DNA from 3 places in the Oxobacter pfennigii genome. Region 1 is predicted to be linked to each of the others. Evidence: a T-box and tRNA genes for the amino acid it is inferred to sense, from the RefSeq annotation. Region 1 holds a T-box; the other regions hold tRNA genes.

The links. A T-box is a leader RNA that pairs with one kind of tRNA and senses whether it is charged. The one in region 1 lies ahead of OXPF_RS19890 (valine--tRNA ligase), so its partner is inferred to be a tRNA-Val.
Region 2: it encodes a tRNA-Val, which carries the amino acid that the T-box ahead of OXPF_RS19890 (valine--tRNA ligase) is inferred to sense. The anticodon was not compared.
Region 3: it encodes a tRNA-Val, which carries the amino acid that the T-box ahead of OXPF_RS19890 (valine--tRNA ligase) is inferred to sense. The anticodon was not compared.

Annotation. Positions count from the first base shown of each region.
Region 1 is NZ_LKET01000068.1:88,244-92,499, reverse strand. It holds partial or broken gene OXPF_RS19905 (ABC transporter ATP-binding protein) at 1-400, opposite strand, end outside; gene OXPF_RS19900 (ABC transporter substrate-binding protein) at 460-1,530, opposite strand; T-box leader at 1,683-1,902, shown strand; gene OXPF_RS19890 (valine--tRNA ligase) at 2,199-4,256, shown strand, end outside.
Region 2 is NZ_LKET01000051.1:155,278-159,533, forward strand. It holds gene OXPF_RS17920 (DnaD domain protein) at 1-975, shown strand, start outside; gene OXPF_RS17925 (ATP-binding protein) at 968-1,975, shown strand; tRNA gene OXPF_RS17930 (tRNA-Thr) at 2,011-2,086, opposite strand; tRNA gene OXPF_RS17935 (tRNA-Asp) at 2,093-2,169, opposite strand; tRNA gene OXPF_RS17940 (tRNA-Val) at 2,175-2,250, opposite strand; tRNA gene OXPF_RS17945 (tRNA-Glu) at 2,256-2,330, opposite strand; gene OXPF_RS17950 (adenylosuccinate synthase) at 2,512-3,783, opposite strand; gene OXPF_RS17955 (NAD(P)/FAD-dependent oxidoreductase) at 3,810-4,256, opposite strand, start outside.
Region 3 is NZ_LKET01000029.1:133,119-137,374, forward strand. It holds gene fabZ (3-hydroxyacyl-ACP dehydratase FabZ) at 1-51, shown strand, start outside; gene yyaC (spore protease YyaC) at 78-617, opposite strand; gene OXPF_RS08485 (hypothetical protein) at 742-1,332, shown strand; tRNA gene OXPF_RS08490 (tRNA-Val) at 1,474-1,549, shown strand; tRNA gene OXPF_RS08495 (tRNA-Thr) at 1,557-1,632, shown strand; tRNA gene OXPF_RS08500 (tRNA-Tyr) at 1,656-1,741, shown strand; gene OXPF_RS22865 (hypothetical protein) at 1,921-2,112, shown strand; gene OXPF_RS08510 (uroporphyrinogen decarboxylase family protein) at 2,398-3,387, shown strand; gene OXPF_RS08515 (DUF6429 family protein) at 3,756-4,010, shown strand; gene OXPF_RS23045 (VOC family protein) at 4,152-4,256, shown strand, end outside.

The DNA.
Region 1 (4,256 bases):
CCACACGCTGGCGCATTCCTCCTGAAAGCTGACGGGGGTAATAGTTTTTAAAGCTTAAAAGCCCATATTTCTCCAACATATCATATACTAAGGTTTTTTGTTCCGGTGTAGTCTGATGCTGAATTTCAAGGCCCAACATGACATTTTGTTCTATGGTCCTCCATTCAAATAAAACATCTTTTTGAAATACGTAGCCTATTTTGCTGGTTGTTCCTGTAATCGGCATTCCATCAAGAAATATTTTACCGGAGGATGGTTTTAACAAACCTGATATCATAGATAAAATGGTGGATTTTCCGCAGCCGCTGGGTCCAACAATGCTTATGAACTCACCTTCATCCACGATGAGAGAAAAATCATGCACAGCTTCTGTTTCGCCGGACAGGGTATGATATTTCATGGAAACATTGATTATTTCAAGCTTGGGATTTGGCACTATTATCCCCCCCTTTACATTACTTAGTTTTTACCGGCTTGTATTGCAAATTTATTGTCTACAACATTTTCAAATGGAGGTATCTGAGGCAGCAAATCTGCTTTGTAGGTCTTTATAACATCGCAAAGCCTGTTTAAGGATTCTTCGGATAGTATAAGGTCCTTTGACCAGGCATCCTGATCCTTGTATCTTTTTACAACCTTTGCAAGCTGGGCAGCATCGGAACCTGGAAAGAAAGATTTAACTGAGTCTGCTATTTCTTCGGGAGTATGGCTTTCAACCCAGAGCATTCCCTTATATAGAGCATTGGTGAATTTTTGTATAGTCTCAGGATTACTCTCCATATAGGATTTTGTAGCAAAGAAACAGGTGTAGGGAATTTCTCCCGAGTCTTTACCTATTGATGCTACTATCGAACCTGCACCCTGGTCTTCTAATACGGTGGCTGTAGGTTCAAATAATGCTACATAATCCCCCATGCCGCTTCTGAATGCGGAATGTGTAGCTGTGAAATCAAGATTTGTTATGAATTCAACGTCTTTTAATGGATCAAGTCCATGCTGCCTTATGACATACTCTAAAGTCATTTGGGGAACACCGCCCGGCCTTCCGCCTATCAATGTTTTTCCTTTAAGGCTCTCCCATTTAAAATCCGTTTCGGGGGTTCTTCCTACCAGGAATGATCCATCTCTCTTTGTGAGTTGTGCAAAAACAACTGTATAGTCTTCTCTTCCTTGATTGTAAAGGTAAATTACCTGCTCCGGTCCGCAAAAACCTATGTCAGCATTCTTTGAAAGAACTTGCTGCATTGTCTTATCTGCGCCTTGTCCGGTTGAGAGTTCGATTTCAAAGCCTTCCTCTTCAAAGAAACCTTCGTTTATAGCCGCATACATGGGAGCATAGAATATGGACCTTACAACTTCATTTAATCTTATTTTTGTGAGCTTCACAGGTTCAGATGTTGGACTCTTTGCAACTGTAGGTGTTGGCGTTGTATCACCTTTGTTTTGTTCTGCTTTAGTGCATCCGCTGAACAATGAAACAATTAATGTAATTATGATTAAAATAATCGCTGTCAGTTTGATTTTACGCAAAACTACCCCTCCAGGTATAAATATTATCAGTCTATACTATTCCTTAACTCCAATATAGGTTACTTGCAGGTGAAAGAATATTTTTAAAATTAATGTTGACATTTCTTAAAATATGGGTATATTATAAACTATGAAACATCTTTAAATATTGTTAAAATGCTATGATGAAGAGGAGTAAACTAAAACTTCCGTCAGAGAGGGAGGCTCATAGGCTGAAAGGTTTTCCGGGTTTATGTTTTTAGTTGAAGGTAGCTTCTGAGCATCCGGGCTGAATTTAAAGTAAGCTCTGACGGTTTCAACCGTTATGTATTGAGAGCCGGTGTTAGCCGGAATTAAGGTGGTACCACGGAAATATATCCTTTCGTCCTTTCTAAGACGGAAGGGTTTTTTTATTTTAATTAGGGGCCGCTGCATTTTGAACACGATCTTTGCTATGTTCAAGTTCCACAAGTTCTAAGGTTCCCTGCTCTGAAAATGCAAGAATTTTTAAACTTCTTATCGCTCAAACAATCTAAAATTCTAAGCATTTTCTGCATCAGCGTTACCAAGAACTTGTTAAGGAACTCTCACAATTCATTTACGTTGTTCAAAATGCAACAGTTCCAATAGCAAAATTAAGGAAAGGGGGCACTACTAAAGTTTTGTCCCCAACTAAGGGAGGAACCATTATGGATGAGACAAAAAATCTTGCGAAAACCTATAATCCCAAAGAATTTGAGGAAAGATTATACGATAAATGGATGGAAAAAGGGTATTTTACACCTGAGGTGGATAAAGATAAAGAGCCCTATACAATAGTTATACCTCCGCCAAACATCACAGGACAGCTTCATATGGGCCATGCGCTGGACAATACAATACAGGATGTCCTTATCAGGTGGAAGCGGATGCAGGGCTATTCAACCCTTTGGGTTCCCGGTGAAGACCATGCAAGTATTGCAACGGAGGTTAAGGTTGAAGAAGAGCTTAAAAAACAGGGAATTATAAAAAAGGAAATAGGAAGAGATGAATTCTTAGACAAGGTTTGGGACTGGACTCATAAATACAGGGCAAGGATAAGAGAGCAGCTTCAGAAATTAGGCTCCTCCTGTGATTGGTCAAGGGAACGCTTTACTATGGATGCAGGTCTTAATGAAGCTGTTAAAAAGGTCTTCATCGATTTATATGAAAAGGGACTTATATATCGCGGAAGCAGGATCATAAACTGGTGCCCGAGATGCAAAACGGCACTTTCAGATGCGGAAGTTGAATATACAGAACAGCAGGGACATTTCTGGCACATCATGTATCCCGTTAAAGGCGGCGCGGAATATGTTGTCGTTGCCACTACCAGGCCGGAAACCATGCTAGGAGATACAGCCGTTGCAGTACATCCGGAAGATGAAAGATACAAGCATTTAATAGGCAAAATGCTGATACTCCCCATAATGAACAGGGAAATTCCAGTCATAGCCGATTCCTATGTTGATAAGGACTTTGGAACAGGCTGCGTTAAAATTACACCTGCCCATGACCCTAATGACTTTGAAGTAGGTCAAAGACACAATTTAGAGCAGATAAGGGTAATGAATGACGACGGTACCATGAACGAAAAGGCAGGAAAATATGACGGCCTTGACAGATACGAAGCAAGAAAGCAGATAGTAGAGGATTTAACCTCATTAGGTCTTTTGGTTAAAACAGAAGAGCATGACCACAATGTAGGAGAATGCTACAGGTGCAGCACAACAGTTGAGCCCATACTTTCAAAGCAGTGGTTTGTAAATATGAAGCCCCTTGCAGAACCTGCCATTGAAGCAGTTAAAAATGGGAGCATAGAATTTGTACCCGACAGGTTCTCAAAGGTATACTTTAACTGGATGGAAAATATTCAGGATTGGTGTATATCAAGGCAGTTATGGTGGGGTCACAGAATCCCCGTTTGGTATTGCAAGGACTGCGGTGAAATAATAGTAGCTAAGGATATACCTCAAAATTGCGGCAAATGCCAATCCACCAACTTAATGCAGGATGAGGATGTCTTAGATACCTGGTTCAGCTCCGCCCTATGGCCTTTCTCAACATTAGGCTGGCCGGAAAACACTGAGGATTTGAAGTATTTTTATCCCACAAGCGTTTTGGTTACCGGCTATGACATCATATTCTTCTGGGTTGCCAGGATGATATTTTCAGGCCTTGAATCCATGAAGGAAATACCTTTTAATCATGTATTCATACACGGTATAGTAAGGGATTCAGAGGGAAGAAAAATGAGCAAGTCCTTAGGAAACGGCATTGATCCTCTTGAAATAATAGACCGTTACGGTGCCGATGCTTTGCGTTTCATGCTCATGACAGGCAATACTCCCGGAAACGATATGAGATTTTATATGGAAAGGGTGGAGGCCTCCCGTAATTTTGCAAACAAGATATGGAATGCATCAAGATTTGTTATGATGAACCTTGATGAAGACAAATATAAATTTGAAGACGTAAAGGAAAATTTATCAATTGAAGATAAGTGGATTTTAAGCAGATTCAACAAGGTAACTTCAGAGGTTACCGAAAATTTGGACCGCTTTGAATTGGGTATAGCAGCGCAAAAGATATACGATTTCTCCTGGAACGAATATTGCGACTGGTATATCGAGCTTATAAAAACCAGGCTTTACGGGGAAAATAATGATTCCAGGAAAGCAGCCATTTACACAGTTTCTTTTGTACTTGAAGGAATGCTCAAATTATTG
Region 2 (4,256 bases), on a different contig from region 1:
CAATCAGGGGTAACTCCTATACCCAATATTTTTATCGATGAATATATGGCAAATGCCGACGGCAACTTCGTAAAGGTGTATCTTTGCGGATTTATTGAAGCAATAAACGGAAATAAGGTATCCGGCGACTTCATATCCCAAAAGCTTGAGCTTTTGGAAAGCGATATAATTAAGGCCTGGGAATACTGGGAATCAAAGGGCCTGGTTAATATCAAAAAATCCTCCGGGGAATTACAGATTGAGTTTTTAAATATTTATGACGTATTCTATAGCAATAAATCATCCGTAAGTATGGCAGCAACTTATTCACCCGAGGACATACGTTCAAGAATGGACAATGCAAAAATAAAGGATATGTTTCAAAATATTGAAAAGTCCTTAGGGCGCACCATGTCTGCCAAGGAAATTTCCATGTATTTGAGCTGGCTGGATGATTATTCATTTTCTCCCGAGGTGATAACGCTCTTAATTGAATACTGCAAATCCAAAAAGAAAGTGGATTCCAGGTATTTTGAGAAAGTGGCCATAGCCTGGCACGATGCCAATATAGCATCTGTTGAAGACGCCCAAAAATACATAACTCAGCACGAAGAAAAATATAATAAGTACCGCCTGATTTTAGACTTTTTAGGCCTCAAGGAGCACGATTTGATGAAGCCCCAGGAAGAATTCTTAGATAAATGGTTCAGCAACTGGAACTTCAGCCTAGAGCTGGTTTTGGAGGCCTGCAAAATTTGCTCATTGAGAATAAATGAGCCTAATTTCAGCTATATAGACGGTATACTTTCCAACTGGTCAAAGCAGGGAATAAAGACCTTAAGAGAGGTTGAGACTGCGGATTCCAAGAAGAAGTCCAAAAACATGAAGTTCAAAGCTCCTGTAAATACCTTTAACAGCTACGATCAGCGCTCATATGATATAAAGGAATTGGAAAAGAAACTCTTGGGCATAGAAGAGGTGACGCCTGATGAATAATAAATACATAACCGAAATATTCAATGATTACGATAAAAAAAGGGCTTATGCTGAGGAAGCTGCAAAGCTTAGAAAGCAGGATATTTATAAAAAAATCCCCCGCATCCAGGCAATAGACAACGAGCTCTCCATGGTGGGAATAGAAATTGCCCGGAGCATTTTTAAAAAGGATGCGCCAATTGATGTGCTTTTAGAAAATTTAAAGCAAAAAACCATAGATTTAAAGATGGAAAAAGGGGAGCTACTGTCGCAGAACAATCTTTCCATGAATTATGATTCACCGATTTTTGAATGTAATGAATGCCAGGATACTGGCTATAAAGGTTCGGAGAAGTGCCGCTGCTTGAAGCAGAGGATAATAAATGTATTGTATGATCAGTCAAATTTAAAGAGCCTTCTTCCCAAAGAGAATTTTGAAACCTTTGTATTTGATTACTACTCCCAGAACAGATTTGAGGATGAGCCCCTTACTCCAAGAAAGAACATGGAGCGAATATTTGCGGCCTGTATAAACTTCGTTCAGGACTTTGACAAAAACGATGAAAATCTCTTTTTTTATGGTAAATCAGGCCTTGGCAAAACTTTTCTTTCAAGCTGCATAGCAAAGGATTTGATCGATAAAGGGAAGCTTGTTGTGTACCAGACGGCTTCAAACCTTATGGAGATATTAAAGACAGGCATGTTTGACTCTAGCAATGAGCTTGCAAAGGATAAGGTAGACAATATATATGAATGCGATTTACTTATAATAGATGATTTAGGTACCGAATACATAACGGAATTTACACAAATGGAGCTTTACAATATAATAAACAAAAGGCTTTTATCAGGCAAAAAGACCTTGATATCCACGAATTTTTCCCTGGATAACATATATAATACATATGCAGAGCGCATAACCTCAAGAATTTTCGGCCATTTCTCGGTATATAAGTTTTACGGAGAGGATATAAGATTCAAGACTGCGGAACTTAAGAGAAGGAAGGCAAAAATAAAATAAACAGCTCACATGAGCTGTTTATTTTATTTACAATTTGGAGCTGGCTAAAGGAATTGAACCTTCAACCTGCTGATTACAAGTCAGCTGCTCTGCCAATTGAGCTAAGCCAGCAATAATTGGCGACCCAGAAGGGGCTCGAACCCTCGACCTCCGGCGTGACAGGCCGGCACTCTAACCAACTGAGCTACTAGGCCGCATATGGTGGGAACAATAGGGCTCGAACCTATGACCCTCTGCTTGTAAGGCAGATGCTCTCCCAGCTGAGCTATGCTCCCATATGTGGTGACCCCTAGGGGACTCGAACCCCTGTTACCGCCGTGAAAGGGCGGTGTCTTAACCGCTTGACCAAGGGGCCATGACTTATTTATTGCTTCCTTCGTCAAGGCACTTTTATATAATACAAGAAATTATCATTGCTGTCAACACATTAAATTAACTTTTTCTTATGGCACTTTTTGGTATATAAAAACCCTTAACCCAGTGAAAATCTACGGTTATAATATATTATTAAAGGCGGCACATCGGCCGCCTTATATCTATACAGTTATTGTATGGTCTCTTCCCGGTCCTACGGAAACTATCGATATCTTAGTCTCTGCAAATTCTTCTATTCTCTTTAAATACTTCTTTGCATTTTCCGGAAGGTCATCATAGCTTCTGGCATTCTCAATGGATTCATCCCAACCGTCGAATTCTTCATATACCGGTTTGCATTTAGCAAGTATCTCTAGGCTTGCAGGAAAGTAATCAATTACCTTGCCGTCGAGCTCATATCCTACGCACACCTTAATCTTTTTAAGTCCTGCAAGGGTATCTATTTTAGTTACGGCAATGTCTGTGATGCTGGAAAGCCTGGTTGCATATTTCAATATGACTAAATCCAGCCAGCCGCATCTCCTTGCTCTTCCTGTAGTAGTGCCGTATTCCTTGCCCTTTTCCCTTATTCCGTCGCCTATTTCATCGAATAATTCTGTTGGAAAGGGACCCTTTCCTACCCTTGTGGTGTATGCCTTGCACACGCCTACCACTTTGTCAATGGCCTTAGGTCCTACCCCTGCGCCTACACACACTCCCCCGGATATTGGGTGGGAGGATGTAACGTAAGGATAAGTTCCGTAATCTATATCAAGCAGAGTGCCCTGGGCGCCTTCGAACAATACCTTGCTGCCCTTTTTAATCTCATTGTGAAGGACATCGGTGGTATCCTTTACATAAGGCCTCATTCTGTCAGCAAAAATCAGGTATTCATCTATTATCTGCTGCTTGTTTAATGCCTTTTCATTGTATATTTTGGTTATAATAGCGTTTTTAAAATCTATATTATCCCCTGCCAGCTTGACGAAGGTATCTTTATTTAAAAAGTCGCAGACCCTAATTCCGGTTCTTTCGAATTTATCCGTATAGCAAGGACCGATACCTTTTTTAGTGGTACCTATGTCTGAATCTCCCCTGCCTTCTTCAGCAAGGCCGTCCAATACCTTGTGATAAGGCATTATAATATGAGCCCTGTCGCTTATGCAGAGATTATCCACCTTGACTCCCAAATTCTCCAGATATTCGATTTCTTCAAAAAGAGCCTGGGGGTCTATTATAACTCCGTCTCCTATGATGTTTAAAGTTTCAGGGTACAATACTCCCGATGGTATAAGGTGAAGCTTATACTGCCTTCCCCCCGTTTCCACCGTATGGCCGGCGTTATTACCGCCCTGGTATCTTACAACCACCTGTGCATGCTCTGCAAGATAATCCGTTATTTTTCCCTTTCCTTCATCGCCCCATTGAGCACCTATAACTACTGTTCCTGACATTTGCGCCACTCCTTTGCTTTTTCATCTTAACCCAAAATTTTATTTTTTAACTTGTCGGCCAATATCCTGCCTACATAAACACCGCTTGCCGAAGCTTGAGACAGCGAGTGGGTCACTCCCGAACTGTCTCCCAATATATATAAGCCTTTGATGTCGGTTTCTAAGTTGTTATCCACTTCCACCCTGGAGTTATAAAATTTAACTTCCACTCCATATAATAATGTATCTTCATTTGCCGTACCCGGAGCTATCTTATCCAATGCATAAATCATTTCAATTATATTATCCAGCTGCCTTTTTGGTATAACCAGGCTCAAATCTCCCGGCGTAGCACTTAAAGTAGGCTTTGTAAAGCTCTTTTCCATCCTTCTATCATTGGTTCTGCGGCCCTTGACCAAATCTCCGAACCTCTGCACCAGCACTCCGCCGCCCAGCATATTGCTTAATTTTGCTATGGATTCACCATATTCATT
Region 3 (4,256 bases), on a different contig from region 1:
GGAAAAAGAGCATGTGAAGGAGAACTTATGTTTGCCATAGTTGGCCAGTAAGTTTTTGGCGGCAGAGTGCCGCCTTTTTACATTCTTGCAGCTTCTATGATGGCCGAGGATATTATCTCGGCCATTTTCATTATCAAATTAAGCCGAATGCTTCTGATGGAAAATATATCGGAAACATCAATAGAGTCTACCACACCGACAATTGAAATATCTCCAACTTTAGGAAGGGCCTTGCCTACCCCTTTTCCGGGGTGCACAGGTCCTAATTTTATCTGAATATCGCCGATACAGTCTGCCTGGCCAAGACAGGCATCTACGGCGATTATAAAAGAGTTTCTATGCTTTTCGTTAATTTCTGAAATTACTTTTTCAAGATTGACTGCGTGGGCAGGGAAATCCAAGGTTCCTATTACGGGATATGAGAAGTTCTTGTTTAATAGAAGGGTGCCAACTAAAGGCCCCAAGCAGTCGCCTATGCATTTATCAGTACCTATGCAAACTATTATGGTTTTGGTGTTAAAAAAACTGCTGATAAATTTGCCAAGAGTGCTGACTGCATCCTTATCCGTATAGCTGACCCTTATGCCGACATCATTCTGTGGATTTTTATTGTGCAATATACCCACCTCCTAGTTATATGTATATAACCTACTCAAGTCTATAATTACTTTTTTTACTCCGTTGAATAAAAATATGGGATGAAATCCATAATAGCTTTAGGAGAACATAGGAGGCGATGTAATGAAGAAAAACACAGGTTTTAATATTCTTTTGGTCATATTCATGACTGCTGTATGCATTGCATCAATACTGGAAATAGAAAGACAAGAATTCAAGCCGGTTCAAAGTACGGGATATACAATGTATGATGACAGGGAGTATTTAGGATATATATTTGATGATTACAATAAGAGCGTTAATATTGAATATGTTGATAAATATTGTATAGAGCAGGATGAGGAAGACTTAAGGAGCATTTTCTCCTTCACTTCATCAGGTGATGAATATTCCGGCGACGCTTTACGAAAATTAAGAAGCGAAAGGATTATTGAAGAGGAAGCGCAAAATGCCGAAAGTGCAAAAAGTGCGGGCAGCAGTATTATAAATGCATACAACTCATTTGTTCATGGCAATATGGAGCTGAATGATAAAGTGGATATGTTAAACCTCATGAGGAATTTGAATGAGAGCGAAATACTGAAATTAAAAAGGCTTTTTGAAACGATGGTTACAAAGAGTGAGAAAGAAAGTATTTTAGATGCTCTAAGCCTTAAATATACAGATGAAGAGTTTGCAAAACTTAAAAGCATATTAAACAAATATACAGCGTAAATAATTAATCTAGGTTATATCTATATAAGGTGATAATTTAAGCTAAATAGACTTATTCTGCTTATTTTAACGATAAAGGATTATTTTACTTGTTGAAACCAATGGGCATTTTGTTATATACTATTCATTGTCACAGCAAGTGGGAGCATAGCTCAGCTGGGAGAGCATCTGCCTTACAAGCAGAGGGTCATAGGTTCGAGCCCTATTGTTCCCACCATTTATATGCTGGCATAGCTCAACAGGCAGAGCAGCTGACTTGTAATCAGCAGGTTGTTGGTTCAATTCCGACTGCCAGCTCCATAACCTGATATTTAAAATATTACGGAGGGATTCCCGAGTGGCCAAAGGGGGCAGACTGTAAATCTGTTATCGGACGATTTCGATGGTTCGAATCCATCTCCCTCCACCAGAAAAAATCAAGCTTTTCAGCTTGGTTTTTTTCAATGAAATTTGTCCTGAGGGCAAGTGAAATGTTGCTAAAGCATATTTCATTTAATATCATTAGAATTAGGTTTTCTATTTTTACATCATATAAATATTGGTATAATTCTCTAACAATAATTTGTTTACTATGACAATCCGCTGTTTATGGTAAAGGATGTGGCTGAGTGGATTGAGTATAATGCGAGCAAAGTAAATGATATAGTATCTTTGGTAGATGATAATGAAAAGCTGATATTGATAATGGTCAGATCAGAAACCAAAAAAAGTGAAAACTGCAGCAGTAAAACAAAGAAGCAATTATATTATTGTATAATTGCTCTCATAGCATTACAATAAATATGATGATAAAATTGCGATTATTATTATTCAATAGACTAAGGATTTAATATCACTTGCGTCATAAAACCATAGCAGATGGGGAAGCATATAAGGCAAATCAATATAACATTTCTCTATTCTTCGCACATATAGACATACCAGTAGAAATGCTATGCACATCGGAAGATGGAATCGGGTTACTAATATAAAAATAATCAATTTCTTAAAAGCAGGGCTTATTTATTTGCTATTGTAATAGCAATAATTTATTAATAAGTCAATTATTATTAAGGAGGTATTTTTATGTTAACTAAGAGGCAGAATCTTTTAGAGACAATCAGGGGAGGAAATCCCGACAGATTTGTAAAACAGTACGAGGCATTTGGGATTGTAATGGGTGACCCTATTTCCCGTAATAATCCTAGTGCTAAAAGGGGCGGCCCTAATGTTGTGGATGCCTGGGGGGTTACAAGAAGCTGGCCTGCAAACGTACCCGGTGGTTTCCCGGTGCACGATTATGAACACAAGGTAGTTAAGGATATCACAAAATGGAAGGAAGTCGTTAAAGCTCCTAAGCTTGATTATCCTGAAGAAGATTGGGCTCCGATAGTAGAAGCTGCAGCTAAAATTGATCGTAATGAGCAGTTCGTAACGGTATTCCGTGCACCGGGAATCTTCGAGCAGGTGCATTACTTAACGGGAATAGACGATGCTTTAATGTACTTCTATGAAGAGCCTGAGGCTATGCATGAGCTTATCGATTACATAGTTGAATGGATGCTTAAATATGCTGAACAGATTGTTAAATATGTTCGTCCGGATTGCCTCTTCCAGCATGATGACTGGGGCAGCCACATAAATTCATTCATGTCTCCTGAAATGTTTGAGGAGTTCATTGTTCCCGGTTTCAAGAAAATATACGCATATTATAAGGCTAACGGAGTTGAGCTTATTGTTCACCATAACGATGCATATTCTGCTAACCTTGTTCCGCAAATGATTGAAATGGGTATCGATATCTGGCAGGGTGCAGTATCAACGAACAATAACCCTGAGCTTATTAAGAAATATGGCCCCAAAATTACAATAATGGGTGACATTGATAACGGTATATTGGATAAGGAAGGCGTAACACCTGAAGAAATCAGAAGGGAAACTGAAAGAGCCTGCAGAAATTGCGGAAAGTTATACTTCATACCCGCAATGACTCATGGTTTGGCATTTAGTATATTCCCTGGCGTGTATGAAGCTGTAGATGCAGAAATAGACAGAATGAGCAAGGAAATGTTCTAGAACTGATGATGGCACGAAAGTGTAGATTAACATATTAAACAGGGAAAATCGGTGTATTTTTTCTCATATTAATTAAGATGTTCTAATTTAATACTACGTGAACTTGAAAAATAGATTTTCTGATTAAAGTATATTTGAAGTATGATAATATTCTGCATGGGAGTAATAAATCCATGCAGAGTTTTTTTATGCGACTCAAAGCCTAAAGCACTTTGAGCAACAAAATATTCAAGTGGATTTATTTATATCATACTTTTCAAGGTCTATAACAGCAATAGAATCAACATCCTAAAGCTATTACTGGTATAAATTGAGAAATTCCCTAATGTTAATTTTTCATGTAACAAAATAATCATGGGGTACTTAAGATGGAAAAAGAGGATTTAAAAGAAGAAATTAAGGAATTAACTCTGATGTTGTTGTACCTTACATCCTGGAAGGAAAATGAATTTGGAATTCAATATCTCAGAAGTTGGAAGGGCTATGGTTTTGGTATTCTTAATGAACTTACCGAAGAGGATTTGATACCAGGGAGTCACCGTTCCAAATCCGTTATGATAGCTGATGAGGGAATAAAGAATGCCAGGGAATCTTTGAAGCAATATGATATGACTGAACAATAAGCTCTTGCTATAATAGATTAGGGTTTAGCAGGAAACACTATGAAAGTCAGACCACATATTTTCACTTTTACTATGAATTGCATTTAGTAAGTTCAATGTTGTTTAGAACTTAGTATTAAAATAAAAACTAGAGGTCCTTGTATGCTAGGTCATTATTTGATGTTCAACAGAAACTGCGTAGAAGCTATCAAGATTTATGAAAAAGCTTTTGGTGCAAAAACAATAGAAATTCAAAAATACGGAGAT